2 regions of the Agromyces sp. GXS1127 genome follow, and region 2 is predicted to be linked to the other one. Evidence: predicted binding sites of a transcription regulator. Region 2 holds the regulator's gene; the other holds the start of a gene.
What was found. The regulator HrcA, encoded in region 2, represses chaperone genes, less so after heat shock. The targets are predictions, from matches to a motif close to TTNGCACTCGNNNNNNNCGAGTGCNAA.
Positions count from the first base shown of each region.

Region 1 (5,356 bases), on a different contig from region 2:
GCGGTCCCGACCCGATCGCGGTGTCGCACTCGTCAGCGGCGTCGACCGATCCGGTCGCGCATCCGCATCACCACGCCCACGCCGAATCGTCCCGCATGCCGATGTGGGTCGCGATCGCGCTCACCGTCGTCACGGGGGCCCTCGTCGCGCTGCAGTCCCGCATCAACGGCGAACTGTCCCGTGCGCTCGACGACTTCTCGGTCGCCGCGGCGATCTCGTTCGGCTCCGGCCTCGTGATCCTGGCGATCATCGCCGCCGCCTGGCCCGAGGGCCGCCGCGGGGTCGCACGGCTGCGCGACGCCGTCCGCGCGCGGCGGCTGGCGTGGTGGATGCTGCTCGGCGGCGTCGCCGGTGCGTGGTTCGTGGCGACGCAGGGGCTCGCCGCCGGCGTGCTGGGCGTCGCACTCTTCACGGTCGCCATCGTCGCGGGGCAGACGCTCGGCGGCGTCGTCTTCGACGCGATCGGGCTCGGTCCGGGCGGACGTCGCCCGCTCAGCCCGACGCGCATCGCCGGTGCGGCGCTCGCGCTCGCCGCCATCGGTTGGGCCGTCTCGGCACAGGTCGCCGAATCCGTGCCGCTCCTGCTCATGCTGCTGCCGTTCTCGGCCGGCGTCGGCGCGTCGTGGCAGCAGGCCATGAACGGCCGCGTCCGCACGGCGTCGGCGAGTGCGCTCGCGGCGACGCTGACCAACTTCCTCGTCGGCACCGCGGTGCTCGTCGTCGTGATGCTGGCGCACGCGGCATCCGTCGGCTGGCCGACCGCGTTCCCCGCCGAGCCGTGGCTCTACGCGGGCGGTGCGGTCGGCTGCGTCTTCATCGCCGCACAGGCCGTGCTCGTCCGGCGCGTCGGCGTGCTCGTGCTCGCCCTCGGGCTCGTGGCCGGGCAGCTCGCCGCGGCGCTCGCGCTCGACCTGCTCCTGCCGACCGCCGGCCGGCCGGTCGGGTTCGCGACGGTCGGCGGCACGGTCCTCGCCCTGGTGGCGGTCGCGCTCGCGAGCATCCGGTGGCGTCCGGCACGGCATCTCGCGGCCGATGCTCCGACGGCGGAGACGGCGGCCGAGGGCCCGCTCACGTCAGGGCGCTGAACCGGTCCGCGATCCGGGGGTCGCTCCGCCGCTGCGGACGGTCGGCCGCCCCGCGCCCGCCGACGTAGAGCCAGCCCAGCAGGTGCTCGCCCTCGGCGAGCCCGTGCATGCGCGCGACGGCCGGATGCCGCGTGAACGGGCCGGTGCGCCACATGACGCCCCAGCCGGCGTCGTCGAGCAGCAGCGCGAGCAGGTGACCGACGCCCGCCGCCGACGCCTCCTGCTCCCAGGCGGGCACCTTCGGGTGCGGCCGCACCGCGGCCACGAGGGCGAGCAGCAGGGGAGCGCGGAGCGGCTTGGCCGCGAGCTTGTCGGCGGCGTCACCCTCGAAGCCGGATGCCTCGGCGAGCGCCGCGCCGAGGCGCCGACGTGCCTCGCCGCGCAGCGCGATCACGCGCCACGGTCCCAGGGCGGCGTGGTCGGGAACGGTCGATGCCGCCTCGAGGAGGCCCGCGAGCTCGGCGTCCGTCGGTGCGGCATCCGTCACGCTCGGCCAGGAGCGGCGCGCGAGGACGGCCTCTCTGACGGATCGCACGGTCAGGACTCGGGCGTGAAGTCGAGCGCGATCGAGTTCATGCAGTAGCGGTCGCCCGTGGGCGTGCCGAAGCCGTCGGGGAAGACGTGGCCGAGGTGCGAGCCGCAGTTCGCGCAGCGCACCTCGGTGCGCACCATGCCGAGCGAGGTGTCCTCGAGCAGCTCGACGGCCTCGGGACGGACCGACTCGTAGAAGCTCGGCCAGCCGCAGCCGGAGTCGAACTTCGTGCCCGACTTGAACAGCTCGCTGCCGCACGCGGCGCACGCGTAGACCCCGGCGCGCTCCTCGTCGAGGAGCTCGCCCGTCCACGGGCGCTCGGTCGCGGCTTCGCGGAGCACCGCGTACTGCTCGTCGTCGAGCTGTGCGCGCCACTCGTCGTCGGACTTGTTCACCTGGTACGTCATGGGTCTCCTCGGGTCGGCCGTCTTCCATCGTCGCAGCTTCGCGGCGCGTCGGGTGCAACGTGTCCCGATGCGACGGTGTTCCCGGCCGCGCCGCGGCGCACGGTGGACGGGGGACGTCGCGTTCGGGCCGCGCCGACGCGTGCGGCGGGCTCGTGGCATCCGCTCCCTAGGATGTGCACGACGGTGGACGTGACGGGAGGCGGGCGTCGATGGACGGAGACGGGCTCGACGAGGCGCAGCGCGCCATCCTCGCCTTCGAGTCACGGCCGTGGCGCGACCCCGCGCGGAAGGCCGACGCGATCCGCGACGAGCTGGGGCTCTCCGCGGCCCGGTACTATCGCCTCCTCGGCGCTCTCGTCGACTCGCCGGCCGCACTGCGGTTCGACCCGATGCTCGTCGGGCGTCTCCAGCGGCAGCGCGACGCCCGCGCGCAGTCGCGTGCGCGCCGAACCATCCCGACCGCCCGGCCGCTCGCCTGAGCGCCCCGACCGACTGGACCCCAGGTGCAGAAGTTCCCCCGCGACCGCTTCGACTCGATCCCGCACGGCATGGACCGGGTCGGCGCGCACCGCGCGCCCGCGCGTCGCGGACGGCGGTGGGTCACGTTCGCCTGGGCCGCGCTCGCCACGGTCGTCCTGGCCGGCATCGGGATCGCCGCGGTGTCCGCGTACAACCAGCGCCTCGACTTCGACGACGCCGAGCCGCCGGCCGGGTCCGCGTCGGCGGCGCCGACGGCCGAGCCGACGCTCGCGCCGGACGTCAGCGTGGCCGTCCTCAACGGCACCGCGACGTCGGGGCTCGCGGCGCGCGCGGGCGAGGCGTTGACGGCCGCCGGCGTCCCCGTCGGCATCACGACGAACGCCGACACGTCGGACATCGAGCAGACCGTCGTCTACTACGCCACGGCCGACCTCGAGGGCGCCGCCAGGGGCGTCGCGCAGCAGCTGCCCGAGGCCGAGGTGCGCCTCTCGGAGGAGTTCGGCGAGGAGGGCATGCAGCTGGTCGTCGTGCTCGGGTCGGATTACGCGGAGGCCGTCGCCGGGTGACCCGGTGACCGAATCGTTGCCATTCTGCGACCATTCGCGTCGCCGGAAGCCTTGTGCCCGGCCGCCGCGCCGTGAGTATCTAGAACCGGCCGCTCGAACACCCGTGTGAGCACCCGGCGCCGGTCCCCGTCGTCGACGTCGGCACGACGACGGCCCGGTACAGCCGACGGCACGTGCTGACTTCGATACACGGCAACATGGGAGCAACGCATGGCGAACGGAACCGTGAAGTGGTTCAACGCTGAAAAGGGATACGGATTCATCACCGTCGACGGCGGAGGGCAGGACGTCTTCGTCCACTACTCCGCGATCGACATGGCCGGCTACAAGGTCCTCGAAGAGGGCCAGCAGGTGACCTTCGAGGTCGGCTCGGGCTCGAAGGGTCCCCAGGCCGAGGCGGTCCGTCCCGCCTGAGTCCGGTTCCTCGGAAGCGCCGCCGGATCCCCCCGGCGGCGCTTCCGCATGTCCGGGCACGGCGCTCCGTCCCCCGCTCGCTTGCACTCGACGCAGGCGAGTGCCAGAATCGATTTAGCACTCACTCGATACGAGTGCTAACCCCAAGGTTCTTAGACGTCCGGGAAGGGACGAGAGACACACATGGCAAAGATCATTGCTTTCGATGAGGAGGCCCGCCGCGGCCTCGAGCGTGGCCTCAACACGCTCGCCGACGCGGTCAAGGTGACCCTCGGCCCGCGCGGCCGCAACGTCGTGCTCGAGAAGAAGTGGGGCGCCCCCACGATCACGAACGACGGCGTGTCGATCGCCAAGGAGATCGAGCTCGACGACCCGTACGAGAAGATCGGTGCGGAGCTCGTCAAGGAGGTCGCGAAGAAGACCGACGACGTCGCCGGCGACGGCACCACGACCTCGGTCGTGCTCGCCCAGGCGCTCGTGCGCGAGGGCCTCCGCAACGTGGCCGCCGGCGCCGACCCCATCTCGCTGAAGCGCGGCATCGAGAAGGCCGTCTCGGCCGTCTCGGAGGAGCTCCTCGCCGCCGCCAAGGAGGTCGAGACCAAGGACGAGATCGCCGCGACCGCGTCCATCTCGGCCGCAGACCCGCAGATCGGCGAGATCATCGCCGAGGCGATCGACAAGGTCGGCAAGGAGGGCGTCGTCACCGTCGAGGAGTCGAACACCTTCGGCACCGAGCTCGAGCTGACCGAGGGCATGCGCTTCGACAAGGGCTACCTGTCGGCGTACTTCGTCACCGACCCGGAGCGCCAGGAGGCGGTCTTCGAGGACCCGTACATCCTCATCGCCAACCAGAAGATCTCGAACATCAAGGACCTGCTCCCGATCGTCGACAAGGTGATCCAGTCGGGCAAGCAGCTCCTGATCATCGCCGAGGACGTCGACGGCGAGGCCCTGGCCACGCTCGTCGTGAACAAGATCCGCGGCATCTTCAAGTCGGTCGCCGTCAAGGCACCTGGCTTCGGCGACCGCCGCAAGGCCCAGCTCCAGGACATCGCGATCCTCACCGGGGGCCAGGTCATCTCCGAGGAGGTCGGCCTCAAGCTCGAGAACGCGACGCTCGACCTGCTCGGCCAGGCGCGCAAGGTCGTCATCACCAAGGACGAGACGACCATCGTCGAGGGCGCGGGCGACCCCGACCAGATCGCGGGCCGTGTCGCCCAGATCCGTTCGGAGATCGAGAACACCGACTCGGACTACGACCGCGAGAAGCTCCAGGAGCGCCTCGCCAAGCTCGCCGGCGGCGTCGCCGTCATCAAGGCGGGCGCGGCCACCGAGGTCGAGCTCAAGGAGCGCAAGCACCGCATCGAGGACGCCGTCCGCAACGCGAAGGCCGCCGTCGAGGAGGGCATCGTCGCCGGTGGTGGCGTCGCCCTCATCCAGGCCGGCAAGGCCGCGTTCGGCAAGCTCGAGCTCTCGGGCGACGAGTCGACCGGCGCGAACATCGTGAAGGTCGCCATCGAGGCGCCGCTCAAGCAGATCGCCCTCAACGCCGGCCTCGAGCCGGGCGTCGTCGCGAACAAGGTCTCGGAGCTCCCCGCGGGCCACGGCCTGAACGCCGCGACCGGCGAGTACGGCGACCTGCTCGCGCAGGGCATCATCGACCCCGCGAAGGTCACCCGCTCGGCGCTGCAGAACGCCGCGTCGATCGCCGGCCTCTTCCTCACCACCGAGGCCGTCGTCGCCGACAAGCCGGAGAAGGTCGCCGCCGCTCCGGCCGACCCGACGGGCGGCATGGACTTCTGAGTCCTCGCGGATCCGTTCCGCATGGCGGCATCCGCCGCACCACGCGCGAAGGGCGCCTCCTCCGGGAGG
Region 1 covers NZ_JBOCIG010000008.1:137,727-143,082, forward strand. The annotation lists gene ACQ393_RS15160 (DMT family transporter) at 96-1,085, shown strand; gene ACQ393_RS15165 (nitroreductase family protein) at 1,069-1,620, opposite strand; gene msrB (peptide-methionine (R)-S-oxide reductase MsrB) at 1,623-2,024, opposite strand; gene ACQ393_RS15175 (DUF3263 domain-containing protein) at 2,234-2,503, shown strand; gene ACQ393_RS15180 (LytR C-terminal domain-containing protein) at 2,528-3,070, shown strand; gene ACQ393_RS15185 (cold-shock protein) at 3,281-3,484, shown strand; gene groL (chaperonin GroEL) at 3,668-5,287, shown strand.
Region 1: the regulator HrcA is predicted to act here: its motif matches at 3,599-3,625, upstream of groL (chaperonin GroEL).

Region 2 (5,356 bases):
CGCCCTCGCCGGGAAGCTCACGCTGACCCGACGAGGGCGGTTGCTGGCGGACGCCGTGGTGCGGCGCCTGCTCGAGACGGTGATCGAGTAGCGCGGAGCGCGTACCGAGATCAGCTGACGAACTTGATGGCCACGGGGTACACGTAGTACTCCCCGTTGTTCGCCTTGATCGCGGCGATGATGCCGAACACGATCGCCGCGATCCAGGCGGCGATCAGGATGAAGATGCCGATGATCACGAACGTGAGGATCGAGCCGACGACGTACGCGATGAGCAGCGTGATCTGGAAGTTCAGCGCGGTCGCGGTGTGCTCGCGGATGAACGGGCCCTTGTCCTTCAGGATCAGGTAGCCGATCAGCGCGGGCAGGAACCCGAACAGGATGCCGCCGATGTGGATGAGCGTCGCCCACAGCTTCTCGTCGGCGGGGCTCAGCGACTGGCTCTGCTGGTACGCGTCGCCCGGGGGCGGCGGCGTCGGCCCGCCCGGAGGCGGCGGCGTCGGCCCGCCCGGCGGGGGCGGCGGCGGACCGCCGGCGGGCGGCGTGGGCGGGGTGGGAGGTGGTGCGTCGGACATGATGCGTGCTCCTCTGTGATCGCGCCCGGAACGGGGGACGTCCACTCATGCTGGCACACGACGACGCGCCGGTCGAGGGAGGCTCGACCGGCGCGTCGGAAGGCTCGTCGCGGCTACTTGATGAGGCGCAGCGCGAAGGGGTAGCGGTAGTGGTTGCCGTCCTTGGCCTGGAGGAACGCGACGATCGAGAAGACGACGCCGAGGATCCAGGGGATGTAGGTCAGGAAGGCCACGAACGCGCCGAACCCGAAGGTCACCACGGTGATGATCGTGGTCAGCACCCAGAGGGCGATCGTGGCGAGCACGAGCGTGATCTGGAAGTTCAGCGCCTCCTTGCCCTCGGTGTTCGTGAACGAGCCGCGGTCCTTGAACACGAGCCAGATGATGAGCGACGGCAGGATGCCGAGGATGCCGCCGAGGTGCGCGAACGATCCCCACTGCACGTCCTGCTCGTGCGAGAGCGGAGCGGCGGAAGCCGGCTGCGGGGCGGCGTTCGGATCACGCGGCGGGAGGTTGGAGTCGGTCATGTCGGGAGCCTTTCGATACGGGGAGGCGCACTCGCCGCGGCCGTGGGCGGCCGTGCGGGGTGCGGGACGATGCACACGCTATCGGCGCGGCGGACCGGGCGGCAACGGTGGTGACCCTGATTTCCGCGATATGATTAGCAGTCACGTGGGCGGAGTGCCAAGCACGCGTCGTCCGGGTCCGATCGGTCGAGGGAAGCGAGGGTCATGGTCTCCGAACGCAGTCTCGCGGTCCTCCGCGCGATCGTGCAGGACTACGTCGAGTCGCGCGAGCCGGTCGGTTCGAAGACGATCGTCGAGCGCCATCACTTCGGGGTCTCGGCCGCGACCATCCGCAACGACATGGCCCTCCTCGAGGAGGAGGAGCTGATCGCAGCCCCGCACACGTCCTCGGGCCGGATCCCGACCGACAAGGGCTACCGGGTGTTCGTCGACCGGCTGGCCGACATCCGCCCGCTCTCGGCCACCCAGCGGCACGCGATCGAGACCTTCCTCGGCGAGTCCAACGACCTCGACGAGCTGCTCGGCCGCACGGTCCGCCTCGTCTCGCAGCTGACCCGCCAGCTCGCCGTCGTGCAGTACCCGAGCTTCGCCCGGGCGCGCGTGCGCCACGTCGAGCTCGTCTCGCTCGCGCCGACGCGCGTGCTCTGCATCCTGATCTCCGACAGCGGGCAGGTCGAGCAGCGTCTCGCCGAGCTCGACCAACCGGTCGACGAGGGCACGCTCGCGCGCCTCCGCGACCGGCTGAACGAGGTCGCCGCCGGCCTCACGATGGCGGATGCCGCTGCGGCGCTGTCCGCCGAGACCGAGCACGCCGACCGCGCCCACGCCGAGGTGCTGCACACGCTCGCGGCGACGCTCGCCGACCAGGCGAACATCACGCGCGCCGACCGGCTCGTCGTCGCTGGCGCCGCGAACCTGGTCCGCACCGAACAGGACTTCGCAGGGAACATCCTCGGCGTCATGGAGGCGATCGAGGAGCAGGTCGTCATCCTCCGCCTCTTCGGCGAGATGGCCGCCGACGACGGCATCGCCGTGCGCATCGGCCGCGAGAACGCCGCCTACGGGCTCGGCGACACCTCCGTGGTGTCCACGTCGTTCGCCGTTCCCGGCCGCGACGTGTCGCGGCTCGGCATCGTCGGCCCCACCCGCATGGACTACTCCCAGAGCATGGCCGCCGTCCGCGCGGTCGCCCGCTACCTCTCCCGCACGCTCGGCGAGAGCTGAACCGCACGGCGCCGCCACGCGGCATCCGTCACCGGCAATCGAAAGGAACCCGCCTCACGTGGCCGACCACTACGAGGTCCTCGGCGTCGCTCGCGACGCCTCCCCGGACGAGATCAAGAAGGCGTACCGCCGGCTCGCTCGCGAGCTCCATCCCGACGTGAACCCGGGCGCCGAGGCGTCCGAGCGGTTCAAGGAGGTCACGCACGCGTACGACGTGCTCTCCGACCCGAAGCAGCGCCAGCAGTACGACCTGGGCGGCCAGGCCGGCTTCGGCGGCGCCGGCGGCGGGTTCGGCGGATTCGGCGACATCTTCGAGACGTTCTTCGGCGCCGGCCAGACCAGCCGCGGCCCGCGGTCCCGTCGCGAGCGCGGCCAGGACGCGCTGATCCGCCTCGAGGTCGGGCTCGACGACGTGATCTTCGGCACCCACCGCGACATCGAGGTCGACACGGCCGTCGTGTGCGAGACCTGCCACGGGTCGTGCTGCCGGCCGGGCACCTCGCCCGTGACGTGCGACATCTGCGGCGGTTCCGGCCACATCCAGCGCGCCGTGCGCTCGCTGCTCGGCAACGTGATGACGTCGAGCCCCTGCGGGTCGTGCCGCGGCCACGGCACGATCATCGCCACGCCGTGCGTGACGTGCCAGGGCCAGGGGCGCGTGCGCGCCCGCCGCACGGTCCCGGTCGACGTGCCGGCCGGCGTCGACACCGGCGTGCGCCTCCAGATGCCGGGCTCCGGCGAAGCCGGCCCCGCGGGAGGGCCGAACGGCGACCTCTACCTCGAGATCAAGGTCGGGAACCACGAGGTCTTCAGCCGCAACGGCGACGACCTGCTCTGCACCCTGGAGGTGCAGATGACGGATGCCGTGCTCGGCACGTCCGCGAAGGTCGCCGCGCTCGACGGCGACGTCGACCTCGAGCTCAAGCCCGGGGTGCAGTCGGGCGAGATCCTGACGGTGAAGGATCGCGGCATCACGCACCTGCGGGGCAGCGGTCGCGGCGACCTCAAGGTCGCCGTGCACGTCGTGACGCCGACGAAGCTCAGCCACAAGGAGCGCGAACTCGTCGAGCAGCTGGCGAAGCACCGCAAGGCGCAGCCGCCGCAGCTCGGCCACTTCCAGCAGGGTCTGTTCGCCCGCCTGCGCGACCGGTTCCTGGGCTGAGCGTCGAGCGGATGCCGCGATGAGCCACCTCTACCTCGACGAATCGCTCGACCTCGCGGCGGTCGCGCCCGGCGATACCGTCGGGCTCGACGGCGACGAGGCGCGGCACGCGGTGACGGTCTCGCGGCTCCGCGTGGGCGAGTCGGTGTCCATCGGCGACGGCCGGGGTCGCGTCGTGCACGGGCCGGTCACGGTCGCCGAGGCGCGCCGGCTCGAGATCGAGGTCGAGGCCGTCGACGACGAGCCGGAGGCGTCGCCCGGGATCACGCTCGTGCAGGCGCTCGCGAAGGGCGACCGCGACGAGCTCGCGATCCAGGCCGCGACCGAGCTCGGCGCGGACCGCATCGTGCCGTGGTCCGCGACCCGATCGGTGTCCCGGTGGGAGGGGCCGAAGGCCGAGAAGGGCCGCGCACGGTGGGCGACCATCGTGCGCGAGGCCGTGAAGCAGTCGCTCCGGGCGCGCATCCCCGCGGTCGAGCCGGTCGCGTCGACGCGCGAGCTCCCGGCGCGACTCGAGGGCGAGCGGATGCTGCTGCTCGTGCCCGGCGCGGAGACGCCGCTGTCCGACATCCGCTCCGACGGTCGCGACCTCGCGCTCGTCGTCGGGCCCGAGGGCGGCATGGATCCGGCCGAGATCGAGCGGCTGCGGGCTGCGGGCGCCGAGCCCGTGCGGCTCGGCGACTCCGTGCTCCGCACCTCGACCGCCGGCCCAGCCGCGATCGCGGTCCTCTCGGTCGCGCTCGGGCGGTGGTGAGCCATCCGTCGCTACGATGGAGGGATGAGCGGAACGGCTGAGCCCACGGTCTTCGAGCGCATCGCGGCCGGCGAGATCCCGGCGAAGATGGTCGCCGAGACCGATCGCGTCATCGCGTTCCACGACATCGCGCCGCAGGCGCCGGTCCACGTGATCGTGACGCCTCGCATCGGACGGCATCGCGACGTCGTCGAGCTCGCCGCCGACGACCCCGAGCTGCTCGCCGAACTCGTCTCGGTGGCCAAGGGCATCGCCGACGAGCTCGCCGACGGGCAGTTCCGGCTCGTCTTCAACACCGGCCCCGACGCGGGCCAGACCGTGTTCCACGTGCACGCCCACGTCCTCGGGGGCGGCCTCAGGGAGGGATCGCTTGGCGGCTGACGACGCGGGAGACCTCCCGCCGACCGGATCCGAGACCCGCTCCGACGAGGAGCGACTGCAGATCGACGGCATCGCCATGGTGCGGCTCCTCGGGCCGCAGGACCGCCTCCTCACGACGATCGAACGGGAGTACCCCGGCGTCGACGTGCACGTGCGCGGCAACGAGATCGCCATCCGCGGAGAGGCCGAGGAGCGGCTCCGCGTCCGCCGCCTCGTCGAGGAGCTCCTCGAGCTCGTCCGCGGCGGCGGCGACCCGACACCCATCGAAGTGAGGAGCTCGGCCCGCATGCTCGACGCCGATCCGAATGCCCGACCGTCCGAACAGCTCGGCCAGGTCATCGTCTCCAGCCGGGGCAAGTCCATCCGGCCGAAGACCGAGGGCCAGCGCGCCTACGTCGATGCCATCGACGAGCACACCATCGTGTTCGGCATCGGGCCGGCCGGCACCGGCAAGACCTACCTCGCGATGGCGAAGGCGGTCCAGGCGCTGCAGCGCAAGGAGGTCAACCGGATCATCCTGACCCGGCCCGCCGTGGAGGCGGGGGAGCGCCTCGGCTTCCTGCCCGGCACGCTCACCGAGAAGATCGATCCGTACCTGCGACCGCTCTACGACGCGCTGAACGAGATGATGGACCCCGAGGTCGTGCCGAAGCTGCTCGCGACGGGCACGGTCGAGGTCGCGCCGCTCGCGTACATGCGCGGCCGCACGTTGAACGACTCGTTCGTGGTGCTC
Region 2 covers NZ_JBOCIG010000004.1:338,453-343,808, reverse strand. The annotation lists gene hemW (radical SAM family heme chaperone HemW) at 1-91, shown strand, start outside; gene ACQ393_RS09610 (DUF4870 domain-containing protein) at 111-575, opposite strand; gene ACQ393_RS09605 (DUF4870 domain-containing protein) at 689-1,102, opposite strand; gene hrcA (heat-inducible transcriptional repressor HrcA) at 1,307-2,326, shown strand; gene dnaJ (molecular chaperone DnaJ) at 2,385-3,488, shown strand; gene ACQ393_RS09590 (16S rRNA (uracil(1498)-N(3))-methyltransferase) at 3,508-4,242, shown strand; gene ACQ393_RS09585 (histidine triad nucleotide-binding protein) at 4,267-4,623, shown strand; gene ACQ393_RS09580 (PhoH family protein) at 4,700-5,356, shown strand, end outside.